Regions from separate parts of the Lysinibacillus sp. CD3-6 genome, predicted to be linked through region 4. Evidence: predicted binding sites of a transcription regulator. Region 4 holds the regulator's gene; each other region holds the start of a gene.
What was found. The regulator LexA, encoded in region 4, represses DNA repair genes until DNA is damaged. The targets are predictions, from matches to a motif close to CGAACATATGTTCG.
Positions count from the first base shown of each region.

Region 1: the regulator LexA is predicted to act here: its motif matches at 5,088-5,101, upstream of ruvA (Holliday junction branch migration protein RuvA).
Region 2: the regulator LexA is predicted to act here: its motif matches at 3,804-3,817, upstream of recA (recombinase RecA).
Region 3: the regulator LexA is predicted to act here: its motif matches at 2,017-2,030, upstream of FH508_RS16600 (carbohydrate kinase).

Region 1 covers NZ_CP085880.1:3,358,950-3,366,533, reverse strand. The annotation lists gene obgE (GTPase ObgE) at 1-69, shown strand, start outside; gene FH508_RS16735 (ACT domain-containing protein) at 94-549, shown strand; gene pheA (prephenate dehydratase) at 919-1,797, shown strand; gene FH508_RS16725 (thiol-disulfide oxidoreductase DCC family protein) at 1,818-2,207, shown strand; gene FH508_RS16720 (transcription repressor NadR) at 2,411-2,944, opposite strand; gene FH508_RS16715 (LysM peptidoglycan-binding domain-containing protein) at 3,087-4,163, shown strand; gene FH508_RS16710 (phosphotransferase) at 4,234-5,031, shown strand; gene ruvA (Holliday junction branch migration protein RuvA) at 5,144-5,764, shown strand; gene ruvB (Holliday junction branch migration DNA helicase RuvB) at 5,783-6,787, shown strand; gene queA (tRNA preQ1(34) S-adenosylmethionine ribosyltransferase-isomerase QueA) at 6,806-7,584, shown strand, end outside.
Region 2 covers NZ_CP085880.1:1,253,591-1,261,174, forward strand. The annotation lists gene FH508_RS05850 (DUF3388 domain-containing protein) at 1-782, shown strand, start outside; gene FH508_RS05855 (helix-turn-helix domain-containing protein) at 808-1,719, shown strand; gene pgsA (CDP-diacylglycerol--glycerol-3-phosphate 3-phosphatidyltransferase) at 1,768-2,346, shown strand; gene FH508_RS05865 (competence/damage-inducible protein A) at 2,364-3,623, shown strand; gene recA (recombinase RecA) at 3,901-4,965, shown strand; gene rny (ribonuclease Y) at 5,638-7,197, shown strand; gene FH508_RS05880 (YveK family protein) at 7,575-7,584, shown strand, end outside.
Region 3 covers NZ_CP085880.1:3,336,823-3,344,406, forward strand. The annotation lists gene FH508_RS16595 (pseudouridine-5'-phosphate glycosidase) at 1-889, opposite strand, end outside; gene FH508_RS16600 (carbohydrate kinase) at 893-1,984, opposite strand; gene FH508_RS16605 (MFS transporter) at 2,195-3,451, opposite strand; gene FH508_RS16610 (MarR family winged helix-turn-helix transcriptional regulator) at 3,640-4,092, shown strand; gene FH508_RS16615 (adenine phosphoribosyltransferase) at 4,175-4,687, opposite strand; gene recJ (single-stranded-DNA-specific exonuclease RecJ) at 4,702-7,041, opposite strand; gene trpA (tryptophan synthase subunit alpha) at 7,336-7,584, opposite strand, start outside.
Region 4 covers NZ_CP085880.1:1,389,093-1,396,676, forward strand. The annotation lists gene FH508_RS06495 (type II secretion system F family protein) at 1-1,197, shown strand, start outside; gene FH508_RS06500 (prepilin-type N-terminal cleavage/methylation domain-containing protein) at 1,302-1,763, shown strand; gene pilM (type IV pilus biogenesis protein PilM) at 1,884-2,858, shown strand; gene FH508_RS06510 (PilN domain-containing protein) at 2,858-3,451, shown strand; gene FH508_RS06515 (potassium transporter) at 3,448-4,158, shown strand; gene FH508_RS06520 (prepilin peptidase) at 4,217-4,969, shown strand; gene FH508_RS06525 (gamma-glutamyl-gamma-aminobutyrate hydrolase family protein) at 4,982-5,704, shown strand; gene lexA (transcriptional repressor LexA) at 5,742-6,359, opposite strand; gene FH508_RS06535 (cell division suppressor protein YneA) at 6,535-6,849, shown strand; gene FH508_RS06540 (YneB family resolvase-like protein) at 6,846-7,511, shown strand.

The sequences.
Region 1 (7,584 bases), 2.0 Mb from region 4:
CGTGAGCGTGGTGCTCAAAATGGTGATACCGTTCGTCTACAAGAGTTCGAATTCGAATTTATAGATTAAGACAGGAGTTTTAGGGGGAAGCGTATGAAGAATGTTGCGAATCAGCGATATTATTTAGTTCGTGAAGATGTATTAACGGATGCTATGCAAAAAACATTGGAGGCAAAGCAATTACTTTCAAGTGGTTCGGTATCCTCCATCTGGGATGCGGTAAAGCAAGTGGATTTATCGCGCAGTGCGTTTTACAAATATCGTGATGCTGTATTTCCTTTTCACTCAATTGTACAGGAGCGCATTTTAACCGTCTTTTTACAGCTTCAAGATCGAAAAGGAACGTTAGCCAAATTGTTAGAAACTGTGACCAATTCACATTGTAATGTACTGACAATCCATCAAACTATACCAATTCAAGGACGTGCGAATGTAACATTGTCATTAGATGTGACGAGTATGACTTCTGAACTTGATGACTTAATACAGCAGCTAAAACGTTTAGATTTTGTTGAATCTGCAGAGGTAATAAGTTCTGGTGCATTGTAAGGGGCTATTAAAAAAGGCCCCTTTGCCTTTTATTAGTTAATGCTGGTAGATGTTGATACAAAATTTCGCTCCCTTTCCGCATGCGATGAGCAAGCCTCTCTGAAGCTGAAAAATAGCTTCTGTGAGGTTTCGCTAAAGTCGCGATCCTGCAGAAATACTGCGAAATTTTTTAAAATACCCGAGCATAGTGTATAAAACTGCATTAAGCTATAAGCAATAGTGTTGAACCTGCTAGCAAAAGCAGTATCTACTATCACAATTACTCATTTTAGAGGGAGGCTGTATTACATAGCCTTTTCTTTTTATAAAGAGTTTTCCAAACATTATAAATGTTTCATATACTAAGAATTAAAGAAGGAGGTCATTTCGATGACAGAGCGACAGTGGGAGAAACGAATTGCATATTTAGGACCTGAAGCATCATTTACATACTTAGCGACAAAATCTATCTTCCCAACTGATTTGCTTGTCCCGTGTACAACGATACCTGAATGTATTGAGGCAGTAGCAGAGGGCAAGGTTGATTTAGCGGTTGTACCATTAGAAAATGCTTTAGAAGGCTCAGTACCATTGACGCTCGATTATTTATTCCATGAGGCAACGCTTTATGTAACAGGTGAGCTACAATTGAAAATTCAACAACATTTAATGGTTAATAAGGCGCAAAAGAATAATTGGGAATCCATCAAAGGGGTATATTCACATCCGCATGCTTTAGCGCAATGTCATAAATATTTATTTTATCGCTTTAGTGATGTGCCGTTACATCAAACAACATCAACAGCTGCTGCAGCTAAATTTGTATCAGAAAATCCTGATGATTGCATTGCAGCAGTAGGTAATGCAGCCGCTGCTGCAAAATACGGACTAGAAATCGTGCAAGATAATATTCATGATTTTCATTTTAATCATACTCGTTTCTTTGTGTTATCTAAGCAAAATAAACGATTACCCCAGGAATTATCAGATGGGCAAGCTAAAACAACATTTATGATTACGTTACCGACAGATCGATCAGGGGCATTACACCAAGTTCTTTCCGTTTTTGCGTGGCGACAATTGAATTTAAGTAAAATTGAATCACGCCCATTAAAAACAGGTCTTGGTGATTATTTCTTTATGATTGATGTTTTAGCTGATGAAAAAGAACCAATGATGCGAGGTGCTATGGAGGAGCTAGCGGCACTTGGCTGCAAAGTGAAATCGCTTGGTACATACTTTACGTATTTAACATCAGACGAAGGCTAAAAGATTTAGGGGGTGCGAAAATGGGTGGTATTATATTGTTCGATGGTATTTGTAATTTCTGTAATAGCAGTGTACAATTTATTATTAAACGCGATCAAGCTGCGTTTTTCAAGTTTGCCTCTATTCAAAGTGAAGTTGGGCAAGCACTACTTGCACAATACAATGTCCCTGCAAATATAGATAGTGTAATTTACATTGAACAAGGTACTATTTATTTTGAATCAACAGCAGCACTTAAAATTTGTCGCCGTTTAGATGGCTTATGGCCAGCGTGCTACGCGTTTATTGTGATACCTCAATGTATAAGAAATACGGCATATAAATTATTTGCCAAAAACCGTTATTACCTTTTCGGTCAAAAGGAAGCATGCCTATTACCAACACCTTCACAACGACAACGTTTTCTTTAAATATGGTGTCAGGCACTCAAACAATTTTGAAAATTTTATTACTGTCCAAGTAAAAATCCACGGAAGCCAGTCGGGACCACACACTGTAAGACGCAACAAGCCACGCATATCATAAGCGAGGGTTGCGGCTTACATCGTGCCCGCCGAATGCTAAGTGGATTTTTATGTTATAGAAAGTGATATATCCTATCCATCATCATTGTTTATTGATCTGAGACAAGGTATCCCTTCTTTTGCAAGGATTGCTCAATTAAATCTAAAATATCAACAGAAGGTGCTGTAATAACATGAAGATGAGTGCCACCTGTAAGCGCAGATAAATAGTTTGCCTGAGTGTCATTTACACGTTGTACGAATTTTTCAACTTCATGACGATTCGAGACCATAATCGAAGCGGTAAGCTCTCCGTAAATCGGATGCTCTACAATGACATTTTTAACCGTTCCACCACAATCTACAATTGTTAACAATTCGTCTTTGGCATCTTTGGGTGTGTGGAAACATGGGATTGTCCGTTCAACAGTTTGACTGAGCTGCTCTTGGTGCATATAAATATAACCTTGGCTTGTTGCAATAATAGGTTCATTTCTAGCCTTTAATAATGTCATATCATTTACGATGACTTGTCTAGAAACATTTGCAAATTTAGCGAAGTCTGTCCCAGTTATCGGTGTGTTGCTTTTTTTTAACAGTTCTAAAAGTTGCAGTCGGCGTTCCTCGCCTAACATTTTTTTCATAAAAGATCACCTCTGCCATGTAATAAAGGAATAGTTATTCCTTAAGCATTAGTGTACCATGAAGCATTTCCACCATGCGTAATTTTTTGTATCCAAATGAAACATTGAACATATGATACGTAGAGAGGAAGGGAGGAAAAAATTGCGTATTCATATTGTTCAAAAGGGAGATACATTGTGGAAGATTGCGAAAGAGTACGGTATTTCGTTTGAGGATTTAAAACGACTCAATGCTCATCTTGCCAACCCTGATTATATTGTTCCGGGCATGGAAATTATTTTGCCTGAAAAAATAAACATGGAACCACATAAAGGAACACATAAGGAAACACAAAAAGAAACACATAAGGAAACACAAATGCATAAAGAGATGCCAACTCAAACAAAGCCTAAGGAAAGTGTTAAAAAAGAGGTGCAAAGACCGATGCCAGTGCCACCACCTATTGTTATTCAACCACCAGCACCGATGCCTATGCCAGAACCACAGATGATTCCAATACCGTTTCCAATGCCAATGCCGATGCCACAACAACAGCAACCGATGTGGGTGCCTCAGCCAGTAGAACTTAGCTGGAATCAACAATTAGTAATGCCGCAAGTGCAACAACCAGCACCCCCACCACCACCAGTAGCACAACCAGCACCGCCGCCACCACCACCGCCAGCACCAGCACCAGCACCACCGCCAGTTCATATGGTACCACATATGCCAATGGTACCTCATTGTTCTAGCTGCCATCAGCCAATGCATCATCAAATGTGGTGGCATATGCCAATGCATCCACAAATAGATGCATATGCAATGCCACAGCAACAAATGCCATATGCTATGCCGCAACAGCCAATGCCAACATATGTAGAAGGTGCGAATTTCTTAGAATCGAGCTCATCACCATTCTTTAATGAGCCACAAATGCAGCCTCAATTTGAGCAGATGCCAATGATGCCGATGGGTCAAACTTGTGGTTGTGGCGCACAACATGGAATGGGTCAAACTTGCGGATGTGGCGCACAGCACGGAATGGGTCAAACTTGCGGATGCGGTGCACAACATGGAATGGGCCAATCCTGTGGATGTGGTTCACAACCAGTAATGATGCCGAATTGGCAATATGACCATGGTCACTGCCCACCGCCATGCCCGCCACCATGTCCTTCAACTGGACCATGGGTTTCACCGAACTTTTTCCCAGGCGGGATGACGCCTTATCGATGGTAAAAAAGCGTACATTGTTGAGGAAGTAAAGCCGAATATTTGGAAGTATAAATATCGATCCAATCATTATTTTGTGAAACGAGCAAAGCAGTTAGAAATAGCAGATAAGGTGAGGGTCATTCATCGCCAACTTGGGCGAATAGAGCCCTCCCTCGTCCTGCCTTTAGTAAAAAGTGATGATGAGCAACTTATCGTTCAAATGTGGCAAGAGGGAAGCCACAGTGCGAATTTCGCACATAAAAAAGATAGAGAACAATCTTTAAAGCTATTAAATACGTTACATGATACAAATCAAAAAATTGCGTGGCAACGAGTGCCAGGTCTGTATACCTTCTCACAGCTATTAAAATGGCAAATGCGTCATATCCGTTTTAAAAGTAGACGAAATGAATTCAGAACATTTTTAACGAGAGAAGAAGTGGATCAAATCATTCATTTTAGTGAAAAGGCTTTGCAGTTAATGGAACAAGAAAATGTGCCAGAAAAAGATCTTACGTTGCTACATGGTGATGTTGTACATCATAATTTCTTATGGTGTTCAGATGGAGAATTACGTTTAATCGATTTTGATCTTGCTCATCTTGGTGAAGCCGATGATGAATATATATTATGGCTGCATCGTGTATTGCCAGCAGTAGATTATAATATTGATAGTATTTTAAACGAATTACCAGACCTTCAACGATTAGATATGAGAAAGTTACATCGTTTAAAGTTTCCAAATGAGTTATTGAGAGAGTGGCTTTTTGCTGTAGATTTGCCATTAGAACAACAGCTAGTATTTTTAGATTATTTAATACCGTTTACGAAGCGAGCCCTAACATACTGGCCAAAACTGTGGTACGATATTGATAGAGTGATGAAGAAATGACCGTCCCCGAGGCGGTCATTTTTGCATGTGAACGGTACTATCGCCATTTATATAGTCGAGCATTCGTTCGCTATATGCTATAATCGAAGACGATGAATGTGAGGGATTTTACATGTATGATTATTTAAAAGGACAAGTAGTGCGTATTACGCCTGAGTATATTGTGCTTGAGCAACAAGGGATTGGCTGGCAGTTGAATACACCTAATCCATTTGCATTTCGTGCGTCCGCTGTCGAACAACAAATTTATGTACATCTACATGTTCGAGAAGATGCACAAATGCTATATGGCTTTCCGAATTTAGATCAACGAGAGCTGTTCCGTAAATTAATTTTAGTATCAGGCATTGGACCAAAAGGTGCGCTTGCGATTTTAGCGACTGGCAACCCACAACAAGTCATCAGTGCCATCGAACGAGAAGACGAAGCATTTTTAGTGAAATTTCCTGGTGTGGGCAAAAAGACAGCACGCCAAATGATTCTAGATTTAAAAGGCAAACTTGGTTCATTAATGGACTCAATTGAGTTGCCTAGCACTGAGGATGAATTACCGTTATTTGGCGTTAATCCGTATAAGCATGAACTCGAAGAAGCCATTCTAGCATTAATGGCGCTTGGCTATTCGGAAAAAGAACTTGATAAAATCCGACCGCTTCTCGAAGATAATGACAAGCTGGAAACAACAGATGCCTATATGAAACAGGCATTACAGCTTCTACTAAAATTAAAATAATGAAAGGGGGGCACGTACATGTCAGAGCGCATGATAGCAAGTGAAGCAGGCAGTTATGATGAACAATTTGAATTATCTTTAAGACCGCAACGATTAGCTCAATATATTGGGCAGCATAAGGTTAAAGAGAACTTACAAATTTTCATTGAAGCGGCGAAGCTTCGGCAGGAAAGTTTGGATCATGTACTATTATATGGTCCTCCTGGATTGGGAAAGACGACATTAGCCGCGATTATTGCAAATGAAATGAATGTTAATGTTCGTATGACGAGTGGTCCTGCCATTGAACGTCCAGGAGATTTAGCCGCGATTTTAAGCTCACTGGAACCAGGAGATGTTTTATTTATTGATGAAATTCATCGTCTTCCTCGTGCCATTGAAGAGGTACTATATCCTGCAATGGAGGACTTTTGTTTAGACATCGTTGTTGGAAAAGGCCCTGAAGCACGTTCTGTCCGTCTAGATTTGCCACCCTTTACACTTGTGGGAGCAACTACAAGAGCGGGGGCGTTGTCAGCGCCACTCCGAGATCGATTCGGTGTCTTGCTTCGTCTTGAATTTTACGATGATATATCACTAGCTGAAATTGTAGTTAGGAGCGCACATTTATTTGACGTCAATATAGAACAAATAGCCGCAGGTGAAATGGCAAGGCGCTCTCGTGGTACACCTCGTATCGCAAACCGTTTACTTAAACGAGTGCGAGATTATGCACAAGTGCTTGGAGATGGTATGATAACGGAGGACCTTGCCAAGCAAGCGCTAGAACTTTTACAGGTTGACCCTAGAGGGCTTGACCATATTGACCATAAACTTGTGACCAATATGATTGAGCGCTTCCGTGGTGGCCCAGTAGGCTTAGATACACTTGCTGCCTCCATAGGTGAAGAACGAGTGACGATAGAAGATGTGTACGAGCCTTATTTAATGCAAATAGGCTTTATTCAACGTACACCGCGTGGACGTGTTGCAACGCATCTTGCTTACGAACATTTTGGATATGATTATCCACAACAATCATAAAAGAAGGAAGTTTTTTTAATGCGTGTAGAAGATTTTGATTTTGAATTACCAGAGGAGCTCATCGCACAAACGCCACTTGTCGATCGTACGGCAAGTCGTTTAATGGTCGTGACACCAGGCTCAGAAAAAGTTGAGCATCAGCATTTTGCTCATATATTAGAGGAGCTTCATGCTGGAGACTGTCTTGTTTTAAATGATACAAGAGTATTACCAGCACGTTTAATGGGTGTGAAAGAGGAAACTGGCGCACATATCGAAGTATTGCTATTAAAGCAAACAGCAGGTACTGATGAATGGGAAACACTTGTAAAGCCAGCAAAGCGTGTTAAAGTGGGGACAGTTGTAACATTTGGAGACGGTTTACTAACGGCTACTTGTACAGCTGAACTAGATCATGGTGGCCGCATGTTTGTATTTAAATACGACGGTATTTTTTATGAAATTTTAGAGCAACTTGGAGAAATGCCATTGCCTCCTTATATTCGCGAAAAACTAGATGACAGTGAACGTTATCAAACTGTATATGCGAAAGAGCGTGGCTCGGCAGCAGCCCCAACAGCAGGTCTTCATTTTACGCAGGAACTATTAGAACAAGTTCGTGCAAAAGGTGTGGAAATTGTTTTTATAACGCTACATGTTGGTCTTGGCACATTCCGTCCAGTGAGTGTGGACTCTATAGAAAATCATGAAATGCATGCTGAATTTTATAGTGTAACAGAAGAAGCAGCTGCTACAATCAACCGAGTGAAAGCAAATGGTGGTAATGTGATAGCTGTTGGTACGACATCTACTCGTAC
Region 2 (7,584 bases), 140 kb from region 4:
ATTGGTACTTTGAATATGAAATTCAGGTGAATCGCCCTGGATTATTAGGAGATATTGCTTCACTTTTAGGGATGCTTCGAGTCAATATTATATCAATAAATGGTGTCGATGAAGATCGACGTGGTATGTTAGTGCATACAGACAATGATGAAGCAATTGAGCGTTTTCGTACAATTGTTTCGACAATGGAACATATCCACGTTACTAAATTTCGACAACCAAAACTCCGTGATCGTTTAGCTATCAGGCATGGTCATTATATTCCACGAGATGCAGACGAAAAAAATACTTTCCGCTTTGTACGAGATGAACTAGGGATTTTAGTGGACTTTATGGCAGAACTCTTTAAAAAGGAAGGTCATAAGCTCATTGGAATACGTGGGATGCCTCGGGTTGGTAAAACAGAATCTATTGTTGCGGCAAGTGTTTGTGCCAATAAAAAATGGATTTTCTTATCGTCTACAATGATTAAGCAAACTATTCGTAATAAACTCGCAGGCGATGAATTCAGTGACAATAATATTTTTATTTTGGACGGTATTGTTACAAGGCGTTCCGAGGATGAGCGACATTTGCAACTAGTACGTGAAATGATGAATATGCCATCTATTAAAGTAGTAGAGCATCCTGATATGTTTGTTCAGCATTCTGAATATAAGATTGAGGATTTTGATTATATCATTGAACTACGTCATCACCCAGATGAAGAAATTACTTATGAAATAATGGAAAAAAATCATATGATGTCCGAATCCGATTCATTTGGAGGATTTAATTTTTAATTTGATATTAAAGTAGGTGTTATGAGTGGCAGAATTAGGTACTCGACTGAAAGAGGCGAGACTGTCTAAAGGCTACAGCTTAGACGATTTACAAGAAATAACAAAAATTCAAAAACGTTATTTAGTAGGTATTGAAGAAGGCAATTATTCCATTATGCCAGGCTCGTTTTATGTACGAGCATTTATTAAACAATATGCTGAAGCTGTTGGGTTAAATCCAGAGGAAATTTTAGAGACGTATAAAAGCGAACTACCAGGCACAAAGAACGACCAAGTAAGCCAATCGATGACTCAAACTTCAACTAGAAGAAAAGTTTCAAAAAGCCCTTCAAATAAAATGATGGAGGCTATGCCCAAAGTCATTGTCGGTTTATTTATTATCGTAATCATTGTTGCAATTTGGGTTCTTTTACAATCAAAAAGTAAAACAGGAACAAATGAATATGATGATACAACACCAGTAGTGGAGTACGATAAAAAACCAAAACCAATTGATAGTGAAAAAGATAAAGCCGAAGAAGATAAAAAGGCACAAGCAGATGCGACGAAAGATCAAACAGATGAAACATCAGATGAAGATAAAACTGATAAAACTGAAGAAGAAGTTAAGCAAACGGTTTCAGCAGGAACAATCGAATCAGATGGTGCTACAACATCTTATACGTTAACAGGTGCTGATACATTTAAAATTCGCATTGAAGTATCAGGTCCTACTTTTATTGGTATTCGCGACCAACAACAACAAGAATTACTAGCAGATACGCGTGTTTATAACGCAGGTGAAGTTGTTGAGTTTGATGCAACAGCACAAAACTATGCGCGTATTCGTTTAGGCAATTCAACTCAAGCTAAGGTTTATATTAATGACGAACTTTTAACGTACGCACAGCAAATCGTAACGCAAAATATTGTCGTCAATTTCAATAAAGAACAGTAGTCATCCTATCGATGACTACTTTCTTTCATCATGAAAGGTGTTAGAAAAATGAACATTCCAAATAAAATTACCATTTCACGTATCTTACTTATTCCGTTCTTTGTAATTGTTATGATGTTTGATTTCGGCTGGGGAACAATGAACTTATTTAGTGCAGAAATGCCAGTCCATCATTTTGTAGGAGCTCTTATTTTTATCATTGCATCAACGACGGATTGGGTAGATGGTTACTATGCGAGAAAGTATAATCTTGTAACGACATTTGGTAAATTTTTAGATCCTTTAGCGGATAAATTACTTGTCTCTGCAGCGTTTATTTTAATGGTAGAGCTTGGTATGGCACCAGCTTGGGTGATTATTGTTATTATTAGCCGTGAATTTGCGGTAACAGGTTTACGTTTAATTCTTGCAGGTGGCGGAGAAGTCGTAGCGGCGAATCAGCTTGGTAAGATTAAAACATGGGCACAAATTGTAGCTATTGCAGCTGCTCTTTTACACAATACAATTTTTGTGATTTTCGGTATCCCATTTGATACAATAATGCTATATATTGCATTGTTCTTTACACTTTGGTCTGGATGGGATTACTTCTATCTAAATCGACGTGTATTACTTGAGTCTAAATAAGAAAGGTCTTGTGAATCATGAATGCTGAAATCCTTGCAGTTGGCTCAGAGTTATTACTTGGACAAATTTCAAATACAAATGCGAAATTTATTTCTAATCAGCTTTCTGAATTAGGCATCAATGTCTATTATCATACGGTTGTTGGGGATAATTCAAAACGTTTAGAGGAAGCAATCACTATAGCGGAATCGCGCGCTGATCTTATCATTTTTTCAGGTGGTTTAGGTCCTACAAAGGATGATTTAACGAAGGAGACCATTGCTCGTCATCTTGGGCTAGATCTTGTTATCGATCAAGTTGCATTGTCATACATTGAGCAATTTTTTGCTAAACGAGGCATCGCAATGACAGAAAATAATCGTAAGCAGGCGCTAGTATTAGCAGGTAGCGAGGTGCTAGCTAATCATCATGGTATGGCTCCAGGGATGATATTGACAAAGGATAAACGTACCTACATTTTACTTCCTGGGCCGCCAAAAGAACTGGAGCCAATGTTCCAATTCGAAGCAAAGCCAAAGCTTGGTACAATGTTAAATGATGGCGGAGTCATCGTGTCTCATGTAATGCGCTTTTATGGCATTGGAGAAGCCGAGCTAGAAGTGCGTGTGCAGGATATATTAGATTCACAAACAAATCCGACAGTTGCTCCACTCGCTGCTGATGGAGAAGTAACTTTACGTGTCACAGCTAAGGCGCAATCAGAACAGGAAGCTCAACAGCTGATTGCTGGTAAAGTGTCGGAGATTCGTGCTATTGTAGGAGACTTCCAATATGGCATTAATGATGATTCACTTGCCTCAAAAACGGTAGAAATGTTGCAAGATAATAATTTAACGATTTCTGCAGCCGAAAGCTTAACAGCAGGCTTATTTCAATCAGAGCTAGCTGAGATTCCAGGTGTTGGCAATTCACTTATCGGAGGCGTAGTTACCTATACAGAAGATGCTAAAGTAAAGCAGCTAGGTATCGACCAACAACTATTAGATACTTATGGTATTGTAAGCAGTGAATGTGCTGCGGCAATGGCTAGCGCCGTGCGGGAAAGATTCGGCACGAATATTGGTATTGGGTTAACAGGAGCGGCTGGTCCTACAGCACATGACCATCAGCCAGTTGGAACTGTCTGGATTGGGATTGCTATAGGTGATGAAGAGCCAATAACATATTTACTGCATTTATCAGGTATGCGCAATACAAATCGTTTACGTGCAGTTAAATTTACATTCCATTATTTAATGCAGCAATTAGAAGAACGAGGTTATATAAAACGCTTTTAATTAGCCGCAGCAAGAATGATATAAAAAATGCATGTAGTTCAGGACTAAGATGCAACTATTACTGAGCAGTATGTATGATTGAAAACATGTAGCGCAATTATGATTAGCATAATTGTTTATAGTTGAAAATGGGAATTTGGGTAGGAAAAACTTATCCAAATTTTTATTTTTGATTAAAATCGAATAAATGTTCGCTTTTTTCTTGCGTGTTCTCAAAAAAACAAGTATAGTAGAGATAGACAATAACAGTGAACAGTTTTTCGAAGGAGGAAAATAAATGAGTGATCGTAAAGCAGCCTTAGAACAGGCGTTAAAACAAATTGAGAAGAATTTCGGTAAAGGCTCTATCATGAAGCTAGGCGAAAAAACAGATTTAGAAATTGCTACTTCTTCTAGTGGTTCGCTAGCGCTTGATGCAGCATTGGGTGTTGGTGGATATCCACGTGGACGTATTATTGAAGTATATGGTCCAGAATCATCAGGTAAAACAACAGTTGCGCTACATGCTATTGCGGAAGTACAAGCTAAAGGTGGACAAGCAGCATTTATAGATGCTGAGCATGCATTAGATCCGATTTATGCTCAAAAATTAGGCGTTAATATTGATGAGCTTTTATTATCACAACCAGATACTGGTGAGCAAGCGCTTGAAATTGCAGAAGCTTTAGTACGTAGTGGTGCTATTGATATTATCGTTATTGACTCTGTTGCAGCATTAGTACCAAAAGCTGAAATTGAAGGTGACATGGGTGACTCTCACGTTGGTTTACAAGCTCGTTTAATGTCTCAAGCATTACGTAAGCTTTCAGGTGCTATCAATAAATCAAAAACAATCGCTATTTTCATTAACCAAATTCGTGAAAAAATTGGTGTTATGTTCGGTAATCCAGAAACAACACCTGGTGGTCGTGCGCTGAAATTCTACAGCTCTGTCCGTTTAGAAGTTCGTCGTGCAGAAGCGATAAAACAAGGTAATGACATTATGGGTAACCGTACAAAAATTAAAATTGTAAAAAACAAAGTAGCCCCACCATTCCGTACAGCAGAAGTAGATATTATGTACGGTGAAGGTATCTCAAAAGAAGGCGAAACTGTCGACTTAGGTGTTGAATTAGACATCGTTCAAAAAAGTGGCTCTTGGTACGCTTACGGTGATGAACGTCTTGGCCAAGGTCGAGAAAATGCAAAACAATATTTAAAAGAAAACCCTGCAGTTTTAGAAGAAATTGCAAATAAAATTCGCTCTTCTTATGGCATTGCAGCACAATCGTATACAATTGCAGCACATGATGATGAAGAAATGGATGAAGAGTTAATGCTTCTTCTTGAAGATGAAAAATAATAGACATCGTTCTTTCTTCTAACAAACGTTAGAATGATTCTGAGGGCGGCAACTTCTCAGGGAACGCACGCACGTAAGACGTAATTTACTACCGATAAGAGAAGGTTGTGGCTTACGCGGAAAGCGTCCGTACGCAGTAAAAATGAATGATGGACGTTCTCTATAAGCTAAATCGTTCTCACTCTTTTAGAGTGAGAACGATTTTTTTGTCTTCATTACTAGATAAATAGAATGAAGTGAGCGTTTAATTAATTAGTTAGTAAACGTCATTATAGAATTTTATATGTAGAATTTTGTAAAAAAGTGACTGATTACTAGCTTAGAAATAAACTATATGTTTATTTGTAAAGAAAGTTAAAATAATTGTATTAAGATGACAGTGATTGTGGTAATAATTGTATTATAACCTTCGTCCTGATAAAAAGAATTTTCATCTAAGAAGGTATTTTTTCTAGCTCAAAAGTAATAGTTAATATATACATCTAATGGATATGACTTACTTTTTTTCTTGTGGATAGGCGAACAGATGCCCGTCTATCCTTGACAGAGCTTGAGGCTAGCTATACAATTAAATATGTATAATTTCTGAATTATGACTTTAAAATAGGCAGTACAATTTTTGTATGCGCCGACTGAACCTGTATTACCCAAATAGCAAGAGGAGGTGTTCATATGGATGGAATTACTATCATCTCCGCTTTGCTTGGACTCATCGTTGGTGCCGCTGTTAGCTATATCTACATGAAAAAAGTGAATGACTCAAAAATCACTGGTGCTAAGCATGTCGCTGAAACAATCGTTGAAGAAGGAAAACGAGAAGCGGAGGCATTAAAGAAAGAAGCACTACTTGAAGCCAAAGATGAAACTCACAAATTTCGCACTGAAGCAGAAAATGACATTCGTGATCGTCGTTTAGAACTTCAAAAACAAGAGAACCGTTTATTGCAAAGAGAAGAGAATCTTGATCGCAAGGATGATGCTCTGAATAAGAGAGAAGCCGGCTTAGAGCGTAAGGAACAAGCTCTAGCTGAAAGACAACAGCATATTGAACAGATGGAAAGCAAAGTGGACGAGCTCGTTGCAGCGCAAAAAACAGAACTAGAGCGCATTTCTGCATTAACAAGAGATGAAGCTAAAACTATTATCTTAAGTGAAGTAGAGAAAGAGCTAGCGACTGATATTGCTGTAATGACGAAGGAATCTGAAATGCGTGTGAAAGAGGAATCTGATAAAAAGGCACGTGAAATTCTATCATTGGCACTGCAACGCTTTGCTGCAGACCACGTTGCAGAAACAACAGTCTCTGTTGTGAACTTGCCAAATGATGAAATGAAAGGTCGTATTATTGGTAGAGAGGGTCGTAATATCCGTACACTCGAAACGTTAACAGGTATTGATTTAATTATCGATGATACGCCAGAAGCAGTAATTTTATCTGGTTTTGATCCAATTCGTCGAGAAACGGCTCGACTTGCACTTGAAAAGCTAGTACAGGATGGTCGTATTCACCCTGCTCGCATCGAAGAAATGGTTGAAAAATCTCGTCGTGAGGTGGATGAACAAATTCGTGAAACAGGGGAACAAACGACATTTGAAATCGGCATTCACAATCTACATCCAGACTTAATGAAGATTTTGGGCCGCATGAAATACCGTACTAGCTACGGGCAAAACGTCCTAAAACATTCTGTGGAGGTTGCACATTTGGCAGGCTTACTAGCTGCTGAGCTTGGTGAAGATGTAGCATTAGCTCGTCGTGCAGGCTTATTGCATGATATAGGAAAAGCAATCGACCATGAAGTTGAAGGAAGCCATGTTGAAATCGGCGTGGAATTAGCTACGAAATATAAAGAACATCCTGTTGTTATTAATAGTATTGCTTCTCACCATGGTGATACAGAAGCGACATCTGTTATTGCAGTATTAGTAGCTGCAGCAGACGCATTATCAGCAGCGCGTCCAGGTGCTCGTAGTGAAACACTGGAAAACTATATTCGCAGACTAGAAAAATTAGAAGAGATTTCTGAAAGCTATGATGGTGTTGAAAAATCTTATGCCATCCAAGCGGGACGTGAAATTCGTATTATTGTACAACCAGAAAAAATTGACGATTTAGCATCTCATCGTCTTGCACGTGATATTCGTAAGCGTATTGAAGAAGAACTAGATTATCCAGGTCATATTAAAGTAACTGTTATCCGCGAAACACGTGCAGTGGAGTATGCAAAATAATAAAATAAGAGGCTCCTCTTGATTTTTATCAAGGGGAGTCTTTTTATATTTGTCGTCATGCAAGATTATACTTGGGACGTATGTACATAAAAAATATGTCATTCCAATTGTGGTCTTATACTAATAGTCATTTAAGTAAAATTAATAGTTCATTTATGAAGCGAATCACCTAAAAAATGGATATGCTTTTTGTTTTTGAAAACCGCCTATTACGCACAGAAGTTATAAGCTTAAATAACAACTATGTCTCTTTATCAACCATGAATAAAAGAGCGATATCGATAATATAATAGGCCATAAAACTTTTTGAATAAATTTTTACTGTAACTAGGGAATATAGATTAGCTAGCCTATGTTATGTCGAGGGGTGAAAGTCGTTGCAAGAAA
Region 3 (7,584 bases), 1.9 Mb from region 4:
CAATTTTCGCACCAACTACTGCATTGTTTTTCACTAATGCAATGTTTGCATCAAGGCTCTTACCTTCTGTTAATTCTTTTACTTTGCCAAGTAAGAATGGCGTTACGTTTTTACCTTGAATTCCATTTTCTTCAGCTTCTTGTAACGCTTTTTCAATAATGCTAGTGATAAACTCGTGCTCAAGCGCTTCTGCTTCTGGAATAGGATTTGCAATCACTGCTCCACCTTGTAAACCTAAATCCCATTTAGCACGTAACATTGCTGCTACTTCTTCTGGTGTATCAAGCTTAAAGTTTACATCAAATCCACTTTGGCGTGTGTAGAATGCAGGAAGCTCTGGCGTGCCATAACCTACAACAGGTACACCTTTTGTTTCAAGATATTCAAGTGTTAAACCGATATCTAAAATTGATTTAGCACCCGCACAAATAACAGCAACATTTGTTTGTGCTAATTCTTCTAAGTCAGCTGAAATATCCATTGTTGTTTCAGCACCGCGGTGCACGCCACCGATACCACCTGTAACGAAAATTTCAATGCCAGCAAGCTCTGCACAAATCATTGTTGCAGCAACTGTTGTTGCACCTAATTTTTTCGTCGCTAATAAATAGCCTAGGTCACGGCGAGATGTTTTAGCAACACCTTGTGCATTCCCAAACATTTCTAGTTCTTCGTCAGATAAACCGATTTTAATTTTACCGTCAATTAACGCAATCGTTGCAGGCACTGCACCGTTGTCACGAATAATTTGCTCTACTTCACGTGCTGTTTGTACGTTTTGAGGATACGGCATACCATGTGAGATAATTGTTGACTCTAATGCAACAATTGGTAGTCCTTTTGCTTGTCCAGCTTTTACTTCTTCTGATAATACGATGAATTCTTTCATGTGTTATTCCTCCATTTCACTCTTTAACAATTCTTCTGATAATTCAGGTCTTACTGTGTACGGGGATGCCAGTGTATTTTTAGCATTTGTTAAGCCTGCATCAATACAAACATCAAGAGATTGTCCCCTTAACCAACTATGGATGACAGCACTTACAAAAGCATCACCAGCGCCCGTTACATCTTCAATTTTAGTTATTTCCTTAGCAGCAAAATGACTTGGTGTACTAGTTGCAGATGCAGCATAGACACCTTTGCTACCTGCCGTAATAATGACATGCTCGGCACCTAATTGAAGAATCTTTTGAATAGCTTTTTCATAGCTTGCATCGGTTTCAATTTTATGACCAACGATTGTTTCTGCTTCATCTGTGTTACAAATAAACCATGTAACCCCTTGCAATGTATCTGGTAATCGATTCATTTTTGGTGAAGATACAGGTACAATGACAAACGGAATAGCTCGCGCAATCGCTACTTGTTGGATGTAAGCGACCGTTTCTTTCGGGCAATTTAAATCCATAATAAAGCAGCCTGCATTCATCAACATTGGCTCATATTTCTTCAATAAACTTGGCAATAACAAATCATAAACTTCCATGTTTGCAACAGCTAATGCAAGTTCACCTTGCTCGTCCATAATCGCAGTATAGGAACCAGTTGAAGCATCTGGTAACTGCTCGACATAGCGTAAATTCATAAATGATTCTGATGCTTCTTGGATTACTTGCCAATCCGCATCCTTTCCAGCTGTCGTGAGTAACGTCACCTCATGATTAAGTCGACCTAAATTTTCCGCAATATTACGACCAACCCCACCTACACTAAATGAGGAGCTAGCAGGATTAGAAGTTCCTAATTGCACGGTCCCTCTTACATGAAATTTCCGATCGAGATTAGCCCCGCCGATACAAATAATTTCATTTTCCTCAGGTAAAATATAAGCACGGCCAACAATCTTTCCTTGCTTCGTTAAGCTCGACACTAAGTTTGCAAGTACTGGACGTGACAGATTCATCTTATCTGCCATCTCTTGCTGAGACATAAACGGATTTTTACGAATTAAAGCCAGTACCGCTTGTTCTCTTTCATTCATAGCATCACCTTTTATTATATTTGTTTACATTATAAACTTTTGTTTGAATATTGTCAAACATATCTCTTATTCACAATTACCTAACTGGTTTTACGGCAAAAAAATAGCACGCTAGAATACTTCCTAGCATACTATTTGTACTTTTTATGTCGTTTATACTATTATGTTCAATTCACTCTGTTCATTACAATCAGAGCAATGATTTATATTTTAATGTGCTAGTTTATTCAGCGTTTGTTTTTTCACTATGATGACAAACAGGCTAGCTAAAACACAAAATACACCAGCTAAGAAAAATGCCCATGTGTACGAATTGAAAAATTTATAAATTAGACCTCCACCATACGCTGCTACTGCCGCACCTGCCTGATGGGATGCAAAAATCCAACCGTAAATAATACCGCTTTTTTGCGTGCCAAAAATTTGTCTTGAAATATTAACTGTAGGCGGTACAGTGGCAATCCAATCTAATCCATAGAACGCAGTGAAAATAATAAGCAATGTGAGCGAACCTTGCATTAATGCATACGGCAATAAAACGAGAGAAGCTCCTCTTAAAAGATAATACCAAAACAGTAACCAGCGATTATCGAAGCGATCAGATAACCAGCCTGATAATGTTGTTCCAACTAAATTAAATATGCCCATAAACGATAAAAACGAAGCTGCCGTTACTAATGGAACACCGAAGCTAATACAATACGATACAAAATGCGTACCAATTAAACCACTCGTTGATAATCCACAAATAAAAAAACTACCTGCTAAAAGCCAAAATTCTTTCACTTTCACCGCAGTGAACAAACCATTAAAAGCAATAATGATTGGGTTTTTCTTTTCTACTATTACACTTTCCGTTTTTTCCTCTTCAAGTCCATACGCAAGAACTCCAACATCCTTCGGTTTATTTTTCATAAACACTAAAATAATGAAAAACATAATGGCGCTTAACACCATGATTAAAACAATTGCCCATCGCCATGAGGATTTTTCGATAATCATTGCTAATATTGGCAGAAGAACTAATTGTCCTGTTGCAGTACTGGCCGTTAATATCCCTAAAGCAAGCCCTCTTCTTTTTTCAAACCAATGATTCGCTACAAAGGGACTTAAAACGGTTAAAAAGAGACTCGCACCTAGCCCAATAATAAAGCCCCAAATTATAATTAGTTGCCATGCTTGTTGCATTAACAATGTAAGCGATATACCTATCATTAATATTGTCATAGCAGCTAGCATCATTTTCTTTAATCCAAGAACTTCGAGTAATGCTGCCATAAATGGACCAGAAATTCCATATAAAAAAAGACTGATAGCAAATGCCATTGCTATTACCGATCGGTCCCAGCCAAATTCATGTTCAAACGGGCCAATAAAAACACCTGATGAAGATAAAGTAATGCCTGCTACAATAATTGAGAAAAATGTTATCGTTAAAATAAACCAACTGTAATGAATACGTTTCATAACGCCACCTACATTTCTTGAAAAATGTAAAACGAATGTTTTTAAATGAAAAAAGTTTAGAAAACCGTTATGCTAAAAATATATGTATATACATATATAATAATGACTTGTTAATTTAGATGTCAAGAAAATAATTCCATTTTAGTGGTACAATGTAATATAACGAAAAAAGAAAAGGAGATCTAGTTATGGAGAGAAATTACACAGACATTGACTATACTCAAATTTGCGTATGTGCAAATCTTAGAAAAAAGACTAGGGCCGTAACGCAACTATATGATAAAGTACTTGAACCTACTCAATTAAAAGTTACTCAATACTCGATGCTAGCAAATATCGCCCGCCATCAAGCAGTTTCAGTAAGTCAACTAGGTGATATTCTATTACTTGATCAGACAACGATAACCCGTAATGTCAATCTATTGAAGAAAAACGGCTATGTGGATGTTACTCGTGATACACAAGATGGTCGAACAAAAATCATTTCCTTAACGGCTATTGGTATTGAAAAGCTAAAGGAAGCAACGCCTCTTTGGATGGATATACAAGAAAAAATTATTCAAGATATTGGCCTCGACAAATATAAAGACTTTTATGAAACACTTAAAAAAATGCAAAAAGTATTGAAATCCTACGAATAACGGTATTTTTCAAATTGTTTGGGTGCCTGGCACTCAATAAATGAAAAGGCTGTCCCAATATATGGGACAGCCTTTTCATTTATTAGTATTGAATTAATGTTTTTACGCTTAAATCGCCAAGTTTTGCACGACCGTTTAGCTCGTTTAGCTCGATTAGGAATGCGCAGCCAACAACTTCTCCACCTAATTGTTGAATTAAGCGAACAGTTGCCTCTACCGTACCACCAGTAGCTAATAAGTCGTCACAAATAAGCACTTTTTGACCTGGTTTGATGGCATCTTTATGCATTGTTAATGTATCTTTACCGTATTCTAAACCGTAATCGGCACTAATTACTTCACGTGGCAATTTTCCTGGTTTACGAACTGGTGCAAAGCCAATTTCTAGTGCATAGGCAACTGGGCAACCAATAATGAAGCCACGAGCTTCAGGACCTACAATAATTTCTGCGCCAACTTCTTTAGCGTATTCAACGATTTGGTCTGTTGCATATTTGTAAGCTGGTCCATTATCCATAATTGTTGTAATATCTTTGAAGCTAATGCCTTCTTTTGGCCAGTTCTCAACTGTTGTCACGTATTGCTTTAAATCCATAGTTCTTGCTCCTCCTACGAAATTGTATTCGCATATAAATTTAATCGTTCATCAAACCATTGCTTTAGCTCTATATATGGTGCATAGACAAGTTTTTGCTCTATTTCAATCTGTTCTGAACGTTGTTTGTAAGACGGCGCCTCAGTTAATGCAGTTTTCGGCACATTCACGTTGACAGTCGTCAGTCCACTCTCCATTCTAACAAAATTGAGCTCAAAAAACACCTGTGTCATAAATTTTAATGCTTCTAACGGCCAACCCGTATGCTTTGCTAAATCTGTTAGATGCATATCTAATGGAAATGCAGGACGTTGCTTTAAAAATTTATAGTACCAGGCAAATTGTTCACGTGTAGGCATTCCGTTGAAGTACTGGGAATCTGGCATATAAAAATGCGCATAAATACGGGAAGGTGCTGTTTTTTGTAATACATTTTCTAATAATTGAACGTTATGCGGTAAATCAAGCAACACAATGTAATTTGTTTGCTCTACATTGGACAGCTCTGCATCAACTAATTGTATTGGCACACCAAGCAATGAATGATAATAGCTAATTGTCTCAGGACGGAACGCATAAAAAACAGCTTCCTCCTTCGGCACTGTATGCAACCATCGAGATGTTTGACGAATTCCACGAATATCAAATAATTGCCACTCCGTCGTTTGGACATCTTCAATCATAAATTGTGGCTTTTTACGTCCTTGCCACTCATTTATTTGAAGGTCCCCAATAAACGAAACTTTAATGCCGTATGTCAGCTCATTGAACAAATGCCCTTTATTAAATCCTACACTATCCAATTTCTCTAAGCCGTCTGTTAATTCCATTTTAATGTGATTTTCAGCAGCGCCAATTTTACGCATTGATGCAATTTCCACATCCTCAAGCACATACACTGGCTTCGGGAAATCTGTGCCAAACGGGCCGAGCGTCGCAATTTCTTCAATAGCTTCCGTGGAGATTTCATCAATTTTAAGCGGAATATCGATTGAAACAACTGGCGTTAATTGCTCTTCTGTTAAACATTCCCTTGCCTGCACATCCAATCGCGCGCGCAGTTCATCCACATGCTCCAATGGTAACGTCATTCCCGCGGCCATCGGATGTCCGCCGAAATGTGGTAAAATATCTCTATTTTTCGCCAATTCATTATATAAATGGAACCCTTCAATACTACGGGCAGATCCTTTCGCTGTCCCTTTTTCCAAGTCTAGTGATAGAACAATTGTTGGTCGATAATAAAGTTCAACAAGTCTGGATGCTACAATACCTACAACACCAGCATTCCAGCCTTCACCTGCTACAACTAAAACAAGAGAGTCCCCTATCTTTTCATCTGCTTCAATGAAGGCAATCGCCTCATCTGTAATACTTTTTACAATATCTTTTCGCTCTGTATTACAGCCATTTAACTGCTTCGCTAAAGCTGTCGCCTTCGGTGCATCCTCTGCCATGAGTAATTCAACAGCTGGAGATGCTTCGCCTAGTCGTCCAACTGCATTAAGACGAGGTCCAAAATAAAAGCCAATCGTTTCTTCATTTATAGTGGCTTGCTCAGCACTTGCTACTTCACACATTGCTTGTATCCACGGGCTAAGTGAGCGTTTCATTTCCTCAATGCCACGTTTTACTAGGTAACGGTTTTCGTCAACTAAAGGTACTAAATCTGCAACGGTACCTATTGCCACAAACTCAAATAAATGGGTTGGCAGCTCCCCATAAAGGGCGTGCGCTAATTTAAATGCCACACCAACACCCGCTAGCTCACCAAACGGATAATGCCCTTCTGGTACGCGCGGGTGTAAAATGATATCCGCCTGTGGTAACTCTTCCCCAGGCTCATGGTGATCTGTCACAATGACATCCATCCCAAGTTCCTTAGCCACTCGAATCGGTTCAATACCTGAGATACCATTATCAACCGTTATAATTAATTGAATGCCCTCTTCATGGGCTTCACGAAATAATGCTTCGCTCGGACCATAGCCATGTAAGAAACGATTTGGAATTTTAAATGATACATCCGCTCCAAGGTCTAGTAATACGTTGAGCATGACCGTCGTACTCGTCACACCATCTGCATCATAATCCCCATAAACTAAAATTTTCTCATTCTTTTCTAGCGCTTGTTGTATGCGCTCTACCGCTTCTGCCATACCATGCATTAAAAACGGATCATGTATATTTGCTTCTGTCATATTTAATAAGCTTTCTGCATCAGCTGATGTTGAACATCCTCGGGCAACCAAAATTTTCGCCGCAATTGCAGAAAGTTGTAAGTCATTTTGTAATGTTTGTACAAGTTCGGCGTCTGGACGCTCGACCTGCCATCTTTTTTTCGATAAAATCATATTTCTCACTTCCTCACGAAGGCTATTATACCGAAAATCTAGCTTGTTCGCACTATCCACTAGCTTACTAGTTTTATCCTTGCATAGATTTTCTATTATGACTAACATGTAGCCATTGAAGGTCAGCATGTAAAAAAGCCTACTCTAAAAAAGAGTAGACTTCGGATTGAAATGTGTCAGGCACTCAAACAATTTCAGTTAATTAGTGCGGACGACGGCGACGATTGCACTGGAACAGACCGCCCCGCAAGCGATTGTTGCAGCTTACAAGTGTGCAAGCGAAGTGTCAGGCACTCAAACAATTTCAGTCTCAAACGTTCCTTTTGAAGCAGCGACTAATGCTTCGACTTTCGCAACATTTCCTTCATGTAAAGCCGCCACTATTGTACTGCCTACAATGACACCATCACCAAGGGCACTCATGCTCACTACTTGCTGTGGCGTAGAAATACCGAAGCCAGCTAACACAGGAATGGGACTCATATTGCGCAAACGTGCGAAATGGCCTTCTAAATCATCTGCAAAGCTCGCGCGTGCTCCAGT
Region 4 (7,584 bases):
TTTCGCTATAGCGGACGTACTAAAACTGGTACACAGAAAAAGGGAATTATTGATGCAATCAATAAAAAGGCAGCACTCGAAAAATTACGTGCGCAAGGTATTAATGCACGAGAACTAGAAGAGTCAAAAAGTCTTTTGCATAAAGAATTAAATTTCGGCGGCAAAGTGAAACATCAAGATTTCGTTATTTATTGTCGTCAATATGCAACGCTTATCCGTGCTGGGGTGTCAATCGTTGAAGCGACACATATTTTAGGTGTGCAAACGAAAAGTAAGCCGCTAAAAAAGGCTTTGGAGCAAGTTGAAGAGGACATTCGAAGCGGTACTTCATTTTCAGATGCTGCGGCCAAACATCCAAAAGTTTTCCCAGTAATGTTCGTCAATATGATGCGTTCTGGAGAGGCGACGGGAAATGTTGATGATACTTTAGAGCGACTAGCAGGAACGTTAGAAAAGCAATTTAAAATAAAGAAAAAAGTGCAATCAGCATTAACATATCCAGCTATTTTGTCGGTGCTAACAATCGCAGTAGGCATGTTTTTAATGATTTTTATCGTTCCCACATTTATGGCAACTTTTGAGGATATGGATTTAGAAATGCCATTATTAACGGTAATTGTCGTTAGCGTGTCAGATTGGTTAGTTGAATTTTGGTATATAGTGATTGGTATTTTATTGTTAGCAGTCTTTCTCTTTAGGTATTTCTATAACCATAATAAGCTCTTTCATTACAATGTGAATTATGTGGCACTACGAATCCCTGTCTTTGGTGTACTAATGCAAAAAAATGTCATTGCTCGGATGACGAGAACATTATCATCTTTGTTCAGTAGTGCTGTGCCGATATTACATGCACTCACGATTGTTGAAAAAGTTGTAGGCAACCCAGTAGTAGGGAAGGTTGTTTTGGAGGCGCGGGAAAATCTCGAAAAGGGTGGTACATTATCAGAGCCATTAGAAAAAAGCTGGCTATTTCCACCTTTAGTAACACAAATGACATCGATCGGTGAAACAACAGGTTCCCTCGATTACATGTTAGAAAAAATAGCTGATTTTTATGAGGACGAAGTCGATCGCTCGGTCGATACTTTAAAATCGTTAATCGAACCATTAATGATTCTCGTTTTAGCAGGGGTAGTTGGTGTAATTGTAGCAGCAATCTTCCTACCGATGTTCGCACTCTATGAAAGTATGTAAACAATTGATGATTTAAAGGAGGTGATGGAGAAAAAAGCTAGGTCGTTACGGGTGTACGTGTTTTCGCACTAATTATATTGAATTATTAAAGGAGGAACACATCGATGTTCAAAAAATTACTGAACAAAAAACTATTAAAAAACCAAAAAGGTTTAACACTTATCGAGTTACTAGCTGTAATCGTGATTTTAGCGATTGTTGCAGCCATTGCGATTCCTGCTATTGGTAGCATTATTGATAACAGTCGTGGAAAAGCATTAAAGTCAGATGTAGTTAATGTAATGAATGCGGCAAATATTTATTTTACTGATAATCCAGCTGATGATAAAAAACCATCTGTTGATCTTGAGACATTAAAAAAAGACGGTTATTTAGAATCAGAGGGTAAATTAACTAGTGCTACAGTAACATATGCTGCTGGTGGAAACACTGTGGATGCAGCAGGAACTAATGGTTCAATTACTATTACAGTTACAAAGGCAACATTAAAAGATATAAATGACCATGATGGAAAGCCTGAAGGTAAAGACGTAACAATAACACATACAACTACAACTACACCTTAATTATATATTTCTAACCCTCCCAACTCACTCAGAAGCGTAGCCAATACCGCGCTTCTGGTTGGGAAATGGATGGTTAATTGTTTAGACACTTCATGCAGTCAAAAGGAGGCATCTTTTCACATGTTTAAAAAGAAAAAAAATTCGCATGTGTCGATTGAAATAAAGGATTATGTTTTGCGTGCGCTTGTGGCAAAAGGTGCTGATCCATCGCAGTGGAAGGGCTATGAGTTGCCATTGGCGCAAGGAATAGTCGAAGGTTCCATCATTAATGATGAAATCGCATTGTTTGAAATGATGAAAACGCATGTTGCTAAATGGGCAGGCAAAAAGCAAAATGCGCGTATTTTTGTGCCTGATACTTCTGTGTTGCTAAAAAGCTTTGAGCATCCGCATGATGTGGAGTCAAAAGAGTTGAAAAGCTACGCGGAAATGGAGCTTGGGCAAACGATTCATTTACCATTTCACGAGCCCCTTATAGATGTGTATGATCCAACACCGAATGATGGACAAGCGATGTTATTTGCGGCTCCATCAGAAGAAGTAAATAAAACGATTGGCTTGTTGCTCGATGTTTCGCTAGAACCGCAAGCTGCCGATATTCGAGCATTGTGTAATATTCGTCTATTAGAGCATATGAATTTACTTGAAATGGACAGAACTTATTTAATAGCCGATTGGTCGATAAACGAATTGTCGATTAGCATTTATTCGTACGGGCAACTAGAGTTTTTACGCTATCAATCGTTTGAGACAAACTTAGCAAAATGGCAACCAAAAGAACAGGAAGAGTTTAGCTACTCATTTCATTTAATCGATGATCAAGACAATTATCAATTAACACTAACGGATCAAATTCTTGAAATTGATCGTATTATGAACTTTTTTAAATTCTCGTTACATAAAGGTGAGAAAAGTGTAGATGATATTTTCCTTTTAGGCGATAATCCTTTATTGCCTACGATTACTGAGTTTTTAAGTAATAATTTTACGATGCCAATTACTGTGTTAAATGATGACATGGTGCAAAAATCATTCCCTCAATTTTCAGAGAAGTTTGCGAGTCTCATAGGGCTGGCTTTGAAGGAGGTGCACTGATGGTACCTGAAATAAACCTCTTACCGAATTTAGAAAAACAGAAATCAGCCCCAATACTGTTATATATAGTCATTATTGTACTCGTTAGTATCGTTTTAGCATTCATGATAATTCAATACTTTCAGGCGAGAGGCGAGGTAGCGACATTAAATGCACAGGAAATAGAGTTGACGTCACAGCAAGAGCAGCTACAAATCGAATTAGATGGTTTACGAAATATGAACGCAGGCTCGCTTGAGCAATCGGTGCAATTTGTTCATCATGTCTCTTATCCTGTGACACCATTAATTGATGAGACGCAAGCGTTGTTACCAGAGCAGACATATTTACGTAATTATAAATTTGGTGAAACAAATATAGAAATTACCGCAGATTTTGAAACGATGTCAGCTATTTCAAACTATCTTGATAAACTAAACGTAAGCCCTTATTTCACGGATATTCAAGTTGGAACAATTGAAAATTTTGAGTTATCGATTGGAGAGCAAAACGAAAGTAATTCGAAAGATAAATATCAGGAAATACCGCGTTATTCGGTAACCATCACGTTGGCAATTGATTTTATTTATTTGGCTGGAGGTAGAGAATCATGACAAGCAGCAAAAACTCAGCGATTCTTCTGCTTACCGCATTAGTCGCAGCACTGTTATTTGCACTCTATTACTATCTATTAACACCTAAATTGGAAGAGGTAGAGGCGAAGGATCGAGACGTTCGTGCACTGCAACAAGAAATTGCAACAATCCAGGAGCAAATTACGGCATTAGATACGGTACAGCCATCACATGGGGCAAGTGTGCTATCTTTGCGTAAAAAGGTACCTCAAACCCGTGCCATTGAAGGAGTCATCCGAAATATCGAAGAAATAGAAGCAGTAACAGGAACACGGGTTGAAGCTGTAGAATTTAATAATTATGATTCCCTCGTGATGGACTCTTCGATTATTGACCCAAACTCGCCAGCAAATGAGGAGCAAGCGGTCACAGCACAACAACCTACTGAAAATAGCGAGCAAGCAGATAGTGAAGAAGGGGACAATGTACTACCAACCTCTACTATTGCTAAAGAATCATTACCAGCAGAGTTGAAGCTAGTGACATTTAGTATTGATGTCATCGCTATTGATACGAAGACAATGCTTGAATTTTTAAAGGAAATTGAAAAAATTGAACGTGTGATGAAGATCGACACATTGGATATTACCTTAACTGGGGAAGAGGTTGTATTTGAGGAGGATGCAGATTCATCCATTAAAGCTACCGTTCAGGTAACAACCTTCTATTATGAGGGTGAACAATGATGTAATGGCGCGCATACTCCAACGTATGGGCGCTATGTTAGTTTAGGAGGCAATAAAAATGGAAATGGCTTATACAATACTAGTATTCGTATTTGGACTAGTTTTTGGATCATTTTTTAATGTTGTAGGCTTACGTGTGCCGCTAAAGGAGTCAATTGTTAAGCCGCCATCGCATTGTACAAGCTGTCAAAGACAACTAACCGCAATTGATTTAGTGCCCGTTTTGTCTTATGTTTTTTTAGCAGGTAAATGTCGGAGTTGTGGGCAAAAAATTTCCTGGATTTATCCGCTAATGGAGTTGCTCACAGGCGTATTATTTGCCTTTTCATATTGGCAACTGGGCTTTAGTGAGGAGTTTTTCGTAGCGATAGTATTCATTTCATTATTAGTAATCCTTGTTGTTTCGGATATAGCGTATATGCTTATTCCTGATAAAGTGCTTTTGTTTTTTTTACCTTTATTAGCTATAGGGCGAGTGTTATCGCCTGTAACACCATGGTGGGATAGTATCGTAGGTGCCGTTGTTGGCTTTGGCATATTATATTGTATTGCTGTTGTATCACGCGGTGGTATGGGTGGTGGCGATATTAAATTATTCTTTTTACTTGGACTTGTACTTGGTACAATAAATACATTATTGACATTATTTGTAGCAGCGGTAATTGGTATGATTGTCAGCATCTTCGTGCTTAAAGTACGACAACAAGGGCGGAAAACGCCGATTCCATTTGGACCATCCATTGCTTTAGCGGCAGTTATCGTGTATTTCTATGGGGATGTCATTATTGATTGGTATGTAGGATTATGGTAAGGGGGGATATGGATGAAACCGATTATTGGTATTACAGCATTTGCAGAGGATGATTTATCGTCAAGATTGAATGTAGCCTATAGCAAAAGTGTTATTGAAGCTGGTGGCATTCCGCTTATTATTCCACTTGGGGTAGAGGAGGATGTAGCACAAATTTTATCGCTAACAGATGGCTTATTATTATCTGGTGGGCATGATGTTCATCCATTTGAATTTGGCGCTGAGCCATTACCGAAGCTCGGACAAATACATCCAGAACGTGACAAGGTCGAGCTTGCTTTAATTCATGCAGCCTTTACGAGGAAAATGCCGATTTTAGGGATTTGCCGTGGCATGCAAATACTTAATGTTGCGCTAGGTGGAACTTTGTACCAAGATATTGATAGCGAATATCATAGTAGTAAGCTGTTAAAACATACGCAACAAGCAGCTCGCGGTGTAGCAACACATTATGTGCAGATAACACCTGATACGTTGTTACAATCAATTATCGAGGAAGAAAAAATTGCTGTGAATTCTTTTCATCATCAAGCTGTAAATGTATTAGCAGAAAAGCTAATCGTTGCAGCAAAATCGAGCGATGGTCTAATCGAAGCGTTCGTTCATGAAGAATACCCGTTTTGTTTAGCAGTACAGTGGCATCCTGAAGAACAAGCAATTGTAGGCGATTTAGCTGCACAGAAGCTTTTTGCCGCCTTCACTAGTGAGAGCTTAAAATATAAAAGAGAAGCGTGAGTGCTTCTCTTTTTTGTTTGCTAAGTATGAGAATGCCTTAATGTACACGGCGATATAAGCCGACAACTTGTCCTAAAATCGAAACTTGGTCTACAATTATTGGTTCCATTGTAGCGTTTTCTGGTTGTAAGCGGAAATGATTTCTTTCCTTAAAGAAGCGTTTAACGGTTGCCTCATCCTCTTCTGTCATTGCGACAACAATATCACCGTTATCAGCTGTTGCTTTTTGTTTAACGATGACTAAATCTCCATCGAAAATGCCAGCCTCGATCATCGATTCACCCATAATTTCTAACATAAATAGCTGATCTTCACTAGTACCGTAAATATCAGGTAAAGGGAAATATTCGTCGATATTTTCGATGGCTGTAATCGGTGATCCAGCTGTCACTTTACCAACAAGCGGTACGTGGATGACGCTTTGCTTTTGAATCGAATCTTCTGGCTCTAAAATTTCAATGGCACGTGGCTTAGTAGGGTCTCGTCGAATAAAGCCCTTTTGTTCTAAACGAGCTAAATGTCCATGAACCGTTGAACTTGATGCAAGTCCAACTGCCTCACCAATTTCACGTACAGATGGCGGATAACCTTTTGCACGTACTTCTTCTTTGATAAATGCTAGTATATCCTCTTGTCTTTTCGAAACTTTTTTCATGATTGCTCACCTCTTTTTTTATATCATTCTTCTTACTATCTTCTTACTAAATAGTATAGCAGAATGCGAACACTTATGCAAACATAGGTTCGAAAAGTGTTTGACAAAAACGTCTGTTCGCTTTATCATAAGAACATACATTCCGAACAAACATTCTAAAAAGGGGTTATGATGAATGAATTGGTTTAAAAAAAATACACATATTTCAATTTTATTAGGCGCATTTTTACTTTTTGCAGGTTATCTTGTGATAACTGATCCTGGAGACATTACTTACACTGAAATTAATATTGAACATGGCGATAGCTTATGGTCGTTAGCAGAGCAATACCGTGGTAAAATGGGTACGGATGACTGGATAAAACTTGTGAAAGCCGAGAACGAATTACATAGCGTGAAAATAGTTGCAGGAAAATCACTCGTTATCCCAGTAGTGGGTGACAATAAGATACCCACCAATTCAATTGAAATTGCGAGAAGTGAAAGATGATGAATAAACAAAAAACGGCAGTTATTTACTGCCGTGTGAGTACCGAAAAAGAGACACAAAGTTCTTCATTGGAGCGACAACAAGAGGAATTACTGCGGTATGCTAAAGAACAAAGCTACGATGTGAAAAATGTTTTTTTGGATAAGCATAGTGGGTATGATGTTGAGCGCGAAGGATTGCTTGAAATGCTCGATTTTATTAAAGAAAAAGAAATAGATGCATTATTTGTGCAGGATGAAACACGTTTAGGGCGTGGTAATGCACGAATGGCTGTCCTTCATTTATTGCAAAAAACTGAAACAGATGTTTTTTCCATGCGTGATGCAGGGCCAGTACAATTAAATGAGATGGATACGATGTTGCTCGAAATTTTAGCGATTGTTGAGGAATATCAACGTAAAATCCATAATGCGAAAATTCGTCGTGGCATGCGCCGTGCAGTAGAAAATGGCTATCGTCCTGAAAACAACCTTTCCAATCGCGGCAATCCGAATGGTCAGGAGCGTAAGGAAGTGCCGATAGAAGAAATTGTGAAGCTTCGCAATCGGGGCTTTACTTATGAGGAAATTGCTACGACACTTAGAGGTCTTGGCTTCGATGTAAGTAAAGCAACCGTACATAGGCGATATCAAGAATATCAAGAAAGGTTAGCGGGCAATTAATTTGCACTGCTAGTCTTTTTTTATGGGTAAAAACGCTCCTGAATAAGATAGATAGTATGAATTAATTTTCCAT